Linked DNA regions of Novosphingobium sp. G106. The protein of the gene in region 1 interacts with the protein of each later gene in a pairwise test. Links are inferred from orthologs where the notes say so. Each region holds a gene or a part of one and is shown on either strand. Other genes may lie near its edges.

Region 1 (4,273 bases):
AAGCTGCCGGCACACCGATCAGCCCGGCGGCAGGAACCAGCCCGCGCCAGTTCGTCGTCACCGACGCGGGAAGATTGTCGTAGAACCGCGCCAGCACCAGCACGATAGCCGGTTTCATCAGTTCCGACGGCTGCAAGGTCATGAAACCGAGGTTGAGCCAGCGCTGGCTGCCGCCGCCGATCGCGCCGAGCATCTCGACGAGGACGAGGAGGACGAGCACGGCGAGGTAGATCGGATAGGCGAACTGCTTGAACCATTCGCGCCGGAACCGCGACATGGCCACGGCCATGCCGAGGAAGAAGATGAAGCGCAGCGAATGGGTCAGTGCCCAGGGCTGGAGATGTCCGCCCGCAGCCGAATAGAGCACGGTCGAGCCGAACAGCACGAGGGCGGTCAGCGGTAGGATGACCTGCCAGGGCTGGCGGGCGACGGTGGCGGGGACGATCGAACGGCTCATTGCGCGGCTGCCGGCGGAGCCACGGGAGCGGGCGAGGGCGTTGCCGTCGGAGAGGGGCTGGGGCTGACGGCCGGTGTCGGCTCCTTGGCGGGCGGCGCATCGGCTTCGCGAGGGACCGCCTGGCCCGACGTGGGCGCGCTGTCGTTGTCGTACTGGGCCGAATCGACCGCGTCGTCGCCCTCCACCTTGGGCGCCGTGGTGCCGTACTGAGCGGCATAGGCCTGGTACTTGGCCGCCATGCGCTCCATCGGCGTTCCGCCCCAGTCCTTTTCCATGGCCAGGAGCCTGTCCCAGGCTGTCTTCGGATCGAACAGGTAGGTCATCACGTCCTTGGCGATCGGCGCTGCGGCGCGGGCGCCAAAGGTGCCATGTTCGACCACCACCGACATCGCATAGCGTGGGACATCGGTCGGCGCATAGCAGATGAACAGCGAGTGGTCGCGCGACTTCCAGTCACCGACATGGCCGCGGCTGGTCAGCGCACGCACCTGCGCCGTCCCGGTCTTGCCGGCCATCATCACGCCGTTGATGTTGATCCGGCTCCCGCCGCCGGTGCCCGAGCCGTTGACCACGCGGAACATGCCCTCGCGCGTGACGGCAAGCTGCTCGGTCGTGAACGGCAGCGCCGGGCCCGGCGGCTTCTCGTGCCCGAACAGCAGCGACGGCTGCAGGTTCTTCCCCGAAGCGATACGCGCGGTCATCACTGCAAGCTGGAGCGGCGAAACCGACACGTAGCCCTGGCCGATCGAGGCGTTGAGCGAATCCGACGCGCTCCATTCCTGCTTGTAGCGGCGCATCTTCCAGGCGGCGTCGGGAATGGTGCCGTAACGCTGGGCTGTGCCGGGCAGGTCGAACTCCTGCCCGAGCCCGAGGAGCTTGGCGACCGGCGCGATCACGTCGTAACCGACGCGGTGCGACATTGACCAGAAATAGGTGTTGCAGCTGTGTTCGATCGCGGCGCGCATATCGACCGAGCCGTGCACCGCGTCGCAGCGGAAGAAGCGGCTGCCGAGGCGATAGCCGCCGGGGCAGTTGACGCGCTCGTCGGGTGAGATGCCGTGCATCTGCAACGCGAGAGTCGCCATCGGCTTCATCGTCGAACCGGGCGGATAGAGCCCGCGGAAGGCCTTGTTCAACAAGGGGATGTGGTCGTCCTCGTTGAGCATCTTCCATTCGATGCGGCCGATCCCGTCGACGAAGCTGTTGGGATCGAAGGCCGGCATCGAGGTGCAGACCAGGATACCGCCGGTTTCACAGTCGATGACGGTGACCGCGCCCGATTCGAGGCCGATGCGCCGCGCGGCATAGTCCTGGAGCGCACCGTCGATCGTGAGCTTGAGCGGCTTGCCGGGGATGTCCTCGCGCATGTCGAGATCGCGCACGATCTTGCCGCTGGCGGTGACCTCGACGCGGCGCGCGCCCGGGACCCCGCGCAGAAGCGGCTCGTAGTACTTCTCGAGCCCATCCTTGCCGACCTTGTAACCCGGCGTGACCAGCAGCGGGTTCCTGTCGCTCTCGTACTCCGCGGCCGAAGCCGCGCCGACATAGCCGATCAGATGGGCGACCGAGGGCCCGGTCGGGTAGAACCGCGAGAAGCCGCGCTGGGTGACGACGCCGGGCAGGTCGGGCAGGCGCACGCTGACCGCTGCATATTGGTCGGGATCGATGCCCGAGGCCACCTCGACCGGCTGGAAACCGCGCGACTTGTCGATCCGGTCCTTGAGGTCCTGAATGTCGACCGGGGTCAGGTTGAACAGCCGGCCAAGCATCCCCAGCGTCGCATCGGCATCGACGATGCGCTCGGGAATGATGTCGACGCGGAAGTCGGCCTTGTTCGACGCCATCGGCGAGCCGTGGCGGTCGAGTATCCATCCGCGCCGCGGCGGGATCAGCGACAGGTTGACGCGGTTGCTTTCGGATTCCAGCTCGTACTTGGCGTTCTGGAATACCGAGAGATAACCGAGCCGCGCGGCCAGCAGCAGGCCGATCCCGCCCTGGACCGCACCGAGCACAACCACGCGCCGCTCGAAGCTTTGCCTGAGCAGCGCCGGGCTGGTCGTGGGCGCCTTCCAGAAGGCCTTGAGCTTCATCAGCCGACGACCTTGAGCGGAATCAGTCGGAACCGATCAAGCGCCGCGACGATCCGCCCGACGAAGGGATAGATCAGCACCGCAAGGATGAACTGCGGCGCCAGCACCGCCACCGGGACCGAGCCCCCCGGTAGCATTGGCGGCGCCGAGCGACGCAACCACGTAGACACCGATCATCGCGGTCGCGAGCAGCCATTCGAGCGCGAAGCCGCGCCAGGGGAAGCGCAGTTCGATCGCCTCGATCACGATCATCGCGATCGACCAGAGCAGGATGGCAGAGCCCATCGGCTGGCCGCTGTAGAGATCGTCGAAGAAGCCCAGCGGCAGTCCCGCCCAGACCGGCAGCAAGCCGGGGCGCAGTTGCCGCCAGGCGAGCAGCGTGAGAAAGCCGAGCGGCGGCACATAGGGCGCCGAGGCCATGAACAGCCAGCCCGGCAGCAGCGAGCCCAGCATGACCGATACCCAGGGGACGCTGCGTGCCACGATCGGCAAGGGCGCCCGGTTGATCCTTGGCCGGGGGCCTTCCGAGACGGCTTTCAGCAGGCGCGAGGGCATTACCGCCGCCCGCCCGCCTGGCCGGAGGGCTTGCCGGTGGGTTTAGTAGTACTGGGTTTAGCCGTAGGTTTGGCGGTAGGCTGGGCGGCCGGTACGTCCGATTGCGGCGCCCATATCCGTTCGACCGCGACGAATTCGCTGCCGGCCGGGTCGCTCAGCACGCGCGCGATGGCACCGTCGCGCGTCAGGCTGGTGACCGCGCCCAGCGCGATGCCGGGGCGATAGAGGCCGCCCGAGCCCGAAGTGACGAAGACGTCGCCCACTTTGAGCGGGTTGATGCCGAGACTGATAAGCCTGATCTGGATCTGGCCGTCGCCCTTGCCTTGCGCGAAAGCGGGAAGACCGTCCTGAGGACGGCGCACGGGGACGATGCTCTCGGTATCGGTGACCAGCAGCACGCGCGAGGTGCCGCCGCCGACTTCGAGCACGCGCCCGACAAGGCCGAGCGGCGAGCGCACCGGCATGCCGACCACGACGCCGTGGTCCGCTCCTGCGGCAATGGTGGCAAAACGCCGCGTGCTGGCGCCGGTCGCTGCAACCAGAGTCGTCACTGCCACCGGCCTCTCGTCCTGCTGGGTGAGCCCGAGCATCGCCTTCAGCCGCCGATTTTCCTCCGTGGTGGCCTGGGCCTCAACGAGCCGCGTCTTGGCCTCGGCCAGTTCGCGCTCCAGCTTCGCGGTACGACTACCGGCCAAGGCGTAGCCCCGGACCACGTCAAACACGCTCTGGCTGGCGGCCCGGCTCTCAGCCGCGACCTTGCCTCCGGGTGCCGCGGCGTCGGCCGCCAGGCCGCGCAGGCTGGAGAAGGCGCTCGGATTGAAAATCGAAACGATCAGGATTCCGCCGCCAACAAGCGCGCCGACCACCCCGGCGATATAGCCGAAGAAGGTGCCGTACTGCGCCCTGCGGGAATATCCGGAGCGCCGGTTAGGCGGCGGCGCCATGGAGCGTCTTCTCCTCTGGCGGTTAGGCCGTCATCAACACGCCGCGATAGACGGGATCTTCCATGGCGCGGCCCGTACCCAGCGCGACGCACGACAGCGGATCTTCGGCGATCGAGACGGGCAGGCCGGTCTCTTCGCGCAGATATTCGTCGAGCCCCTTGATCAGCGCGCCGCCGCCCGTGAGGACGATGCCCTGGTCGACGATGTCGGCGGCGAGCTCGGGCGCG
Region 2 (4,486 bases), 270 kb from region 1 along the record:
TAGTCGGGATGGATTTCGCTGAACGCCAGGAAACCGTGACGATTGCCGCCGAAATCGACGAAAGCCGCCTGCAGCGAGGGTTCGACCCTGGTTACCTTGGCGAGATAGATATTACCCTTGATCTGCTTGCGATCGGCAGATTCAAAGTCGAATTCCTCAATACGGTTGCCCTTGAGGACCGCCACCCGGGTTTCTTCCTGGTGGCGCGCATCGATTAGCATGCGCGTTGTCATTATAAATTCTCCAGTCGCGCCGCGGCTCGGACCCCGAAAAATCGGGGGCCGGCAAGGCGGCGCGGATATGCAATGGTTCGCCGCCGGGCCCGAACATATCGGGGTCCGTCCTGCGGCGATCGGGGTTGTGCGTGAAACCCGCGCGCAAGGGCGTGCGGGCAGCTTGCTTCGTGTCTGCGAGTGGGAGGCTGCGCGGCGAAATCGTTCGCGCAAAACCGGCCGTCCAAGCCTTCCGCGCCTGCAAAGGCAGCGGCTGGCAGAACGGCAAGTGGTTACTCATGGGCTCGCATCAACCTGTTCGATCCGGATGGGAAATTCCGGATATCGGCCATGGGTTAAAGCTTTCCGATCCTGCCCGATTGCGACCATTCAGCCTTGTTTCGGTGCATGAGGATCGGAATGTCTCGCCCGGCTTCGTTCATCTAGCAGCCAATACTTTGAACGGCAAGGCTTCCCGGCGCGCGGCAAGCGGCGCCGGACCAGGTGATTGCGGGGAGAGCTTATCCCTCGACCATTGCGGTTCGATGTAGGTAGCCTTACGGGAAAGGCAATGCCGCGTCCGATCCAGCTTGCCTTGCTCCTCGCTGCGCCGCTGGCGCTGATCGGTGCAATGGTTGCGGCGGACCGCCTGCTTGCTGTGCCTAGCCGCGGCTATGATTATGTCGAGCGGATCGTGCTGCCGCCGGCCGCGCATGAAGTCGGTCTGCCCGAAATCAAGGGGCCGCTCGATGCCAGCCGGCCGCTGGTGGTGATCGATGCCGGCCACGGCGGCTACGATCCCGGCGCGGGAACCGAGCCGCTGATCGAGAAGAACCTGACACTGGGGCTCGCCAAGGCCCTGCGCGACGAACTGCTCGAGCGCGGCGGCATCCGGGTCGCGCTAACCCGCGACGACGACCGCTTCCTGCTGCTGCCCGAGCGCTCGGGCATCGCGCGGCGGCTGAATGCCGACCTGTTCATTTCGATCCATGCCGACAGCGTCGAGAGCAATGACCAAGCTCGCGGGGCCAGCGTCTATACCCTGTCCGAGCGGGGGACGAGCGAGACGGCGGCGCGGCTCGCGGCGCAGGAAAACCGTGCCGATACGATCAACGGCGTACAGCTCGCCGGAACCAGCGATGCGGTGAGCGCGATCCTCGTCGACCTGTCGCAGCGCGAGACACAGGCCAAGTCGCAGCAGTTTGCGCGCCTGATCCTGCGGGAGATTTCGGGCCAGATGAAGCTGCACGACCGCGAGGTGCAGTCGGCCGCTTTCGTCGTGCTCAAAACGCCCGACATGCCTTCGGTACTGTTCGAAAGCGGCTACGTGAGCAATCCCGACGATGCGGCGATGCTCGCCTCGGCCGAAGGTCGCGCCACTTTCGCCAAGCTGACCGCCCAGGCGATCCGTGCTTATTTCGCGCGCCAGTCGAACCAGTAAGGCGAGAGCAGGGGAGTAGAGAGAGTGAACCGCTTCCCCTCGCGCCGGACACAGGATAAAGGCGGCGGCAATGTCTGACTCCGCGTCGCCCGAGAGCGAGAACCTGAACTACCGCATCCGCCGCGAAGCGAGCGGCGCCTGGTCGCGATTGCGCGGTCTCTGGCGCGAAAGGCGCTGGTTCCGTGCACTGGGCTATGCCTTCGTGGCCTTCGTGCTGCTGATCGTCGGTGTGTGGTTCTTCGTTGCGCGCGATCTGCCTTCGGCCGACAAGCTGCTCGACTACCAGCCGCCGCTGCCCACCATTGTCCGCGGTATCGACGGCCAGATCGTCTATTCCTATGCCCGCGAGCGCCGCGTCCAGCTGCGCTTCGTCGATTTTCCCAAACAGCTCACCGACGCCTTCCTCTCGGCCGAGGACAAGACGTTCTGGACTCATGGCGGGGTAGACTATCCGGGCCTCGCCGGCGCCGTGGTCGACTATGTCTCGAAGATGGGCTCCGGCCAGCGCGCCAAGGGCGGCTCGACGATCACCCAGCAGGTCGCCAAGAATATCCTGATCGGCAACGAATATTCGATCGGCCGCAAGCTCAAGGAAATGATCCTCGCGCGGCGTATCGAGAGTACGCTGACCAAGCAGCAGATCCTCGAACTCTATCTCAACGAGATTCCGCTCGGTCGGCAGAGCTTCGGCGTCCAGGCCGCGGCGCGGGCCTATTTCGGCAAGGACGTCGGCGACCTGACGCTCAACCAGGCCGCCTTCCTCGCGATCCTGCCCAAGGCGCCTGAGACCTACGGCCGCGCCAAGAACGTCGATGCCGCGATTAATCGGCGCAATTACGTGCTCGACCAGATGGAGAAGAACGGCTGGGCCAGTGCCGATGCCGTTGCCCAAGCCAAGGCCGAGCCGTTGGGTCTGATCCCGCGCCGCGTCGAGACCTACGATTCCTCGCTCGGCTACTTCGTCGAGGAAGTTCGCCGCCAGCTCATCCAGAAATATGGCGAGAAGGCCGAGCAGGGGCCGAACAGCGTCTATGCCGGCGGCCTCTGGGTGCGCACTTCGGTCGATCCGGAACTGCAGAAGGCGGCGCAGGATTCGCTGCGAGCCGGGCTGCTGCGCTACCACGGCGGCATGGGCTTCCGCGGCCCGATCGACCATATCAACGTCGATCCCGACAAGTGGCAGACCCAGCTGATCACGCTCAACAAGAGCATCACCTATCAGGACTGGCGCGTCGGCGTGGTGATCGAGCGGAGCGGCTCGAGCGCACGCATCGGCTTCCCCGACGGCAAGAGCGGTCCGCTGGTCTCGCTGCCCGACAGCCTGCGCGCCGGCGACGTGATCGCCGCGGCGCCCGTCGGCGGCGATACCTATGCGGTGAAGATCATTCCCGAGGTCTCGGGCGGCATGCTTGTCGAGAGCCCGACGAACGGCCGGATCCTGGCGATGCAGGGCGGTTTCGATTCCGGTCTCGCCTCGTTCAACCGCGCGACCCAGGCGCTGCGCCAGCCGGGTTCGACGATCAAGCCGTTCGTCTACGCCACGGCGCTCGACGTGGGCATGACCCCGGCGACGATGGTGCTCGACGGCACCTTCTGCGTCTATCAGGGCACGGCCGGTCAGAAATGCTTCCGCAACTTCGGCGGCGAAGGTGGCAGCGGCAACCACACGATGCGCTGGGGCCTCGAGCAGTCGCGCAACCTGATGACCGTGCGCCTCGCCAACGACAGCGGCATGGAGAACGTCACCAAGACCTTCGCCCGCGTCGGCATCGGCAAGTACCAGAACTATCTGTCGTTCGCGCTGGGCGCGGGCGAGACCACCGTGATGCAGATGGTCAATGCCTATTCGGCGCTGGCCAACAACGGCGTCCAGTATCCGTCCTCGGTCATCGACTATGTCCAGGACCGCAACGGCAAGGTGATCTTCCGCGCCGACAACCGCCGCTGCGACCGCTGCAACATGACGCAGTGGGATGGCAAGCCGATGCCCCGCTTCGAACCGCGCGGCAAGCAGGTGCTCGATCCGCGCACGGCCTATCAGGTCGTGCACATGCTTGAGGGCGTGATTACCCGTGGTACCGCCGTCGTGCTGCGCGATCTCAACATGCCGTTGTTCGGCAAGACCGGTACGACCAGCGGGCCGACCAACGTCTGGTTCGTCGGCGGGTCGCAGAAGTATGTCGCGGGGGTCTATCTCGGCTACGATCAGCCGCGCTCGCTCGGCGGCTATGCCCAGGGTGGCCGCGTCGCGGCGCCGATATTCAAGCAATTCGTCCAGACGACGCGTCCGCGCTGGAGCGACCTGCCTTTCGTCGCGCCCGAAGGCATCCGCATGGTCCGCATCGACCGCGTCACCGGCAAGCGCGTGTTCGGCGCCGAGCCGGGTACCGATCCCAAAGCCGGTGTCATCTGGGAAGCCTTCAAGCCCGACACCGAGCCTACGCGGACCACGCGCGCCGATGATCTCGCCAAGCAGCGTGACGCGCTCTTCGCGGCAATCGCGCGCGGCAAGCAGGCGCGCCAGCAGCACGAGGCAGGCGCATCGGGAAGCGCCGAAACACGCGATTTCGCGGAGGAGCAGGGCGGCGTCTACTGATGTCGCTCAGGCATTGACACCAAGGTTCCAACTGTTCATCTGTCGAGCACGCCTTCGGACAGTGCGTTGCGTCGCGCTGTCGAGCCGCTATCGTGGCTGCAAACGGGAGGAACGGAATTGGGACCGAGGCATAGCTTCTGGGGGGTACTTGGGCCGGCAGAGGCGGCCAGATTCGGCGCCGGCACGCGGGCATCGCGGGGCGGGATCAACCCCAGCGCGGGTGCTGCCGAGAGCGAA

Evidence for each region.
Region 2: the proteins of mrdA (region 1) and KRR38_RS07560 interact in binary tests that used the Escherichia coli proteins (3 or more experiments, as listed by UniProt). The link is inferred for Novosphingobium sp. G106 from one-to-one orthologs.

Annotation. Positions count from the first base shown.
Region 1 is NZ_JAHOOZ010000001.1:1,311,733-1,316,005, reverse strand. The notes cover bases 1-2,932. They hold mrdA (penicillin-binding protein 2), read right to left. Parts: upstream 2,548-2,932; coding sequence 454-2,547; downstream 1-453. Other genes in these bases: mreD (rod shape-determining protein MreD), read right to left, coding at 2,584-2,932; rodA (rod shape-determining protein RodA), read right to left, coding at 1-457. In the rest of the region: more of mreD, read right to left, coding at 2,933-3,102; KRR38_RS06220 (rod shape-determining protein MreC), read right to left, coding at 3,102-4,046; KRR38_RS06215 (rod shape-determining protein), read right to left, coding at 4,069-4,273. UniProt on the Escherichia coli protein: Catalyzes cross-linking of the peptidoglycan cell wall. Responsible for the determination of the rod shape of the cell. Is probably required for lateral peptidoglycan synthesis and maintenance of the correct diameter during lateral and centripetal growth.
Region 2 is NZ_JAHOOZ010000001.1:1,586,095-1,590,580, reverse strand. Bases 1,343-4,486 are described here. They hold KRR38_RS07560 (penicillin-binding protein 1A), read left to right. Parts: upstream 1,343-1,723; coding sequence 1,724-4,249; downstream 4,250-4,486. Other genes in these bases: KRR38_RS07555 (MarR family winged helix-turn-helix transcriptional regulator), read left to right, coding at 4,367-4,486; KRR38_RS07565 (N-acetylmuramoyl-L-alanine amidase), read left to right, coding at 1,343-1,653. In the rest of the region: KRR38_RS07575 (ribonuclease E/G), read right to left, coding at 1-233; KRR38_RS07570 (hypothetical protein), read left to right, coding at 365-763; more of KRR38_RS07565, read left to right, coding at 784-1,342. UniProt on the Escherichia coli protein: Cell wall formation. Synthesis of cross-linked peptidoglycan from the lipid intermediates.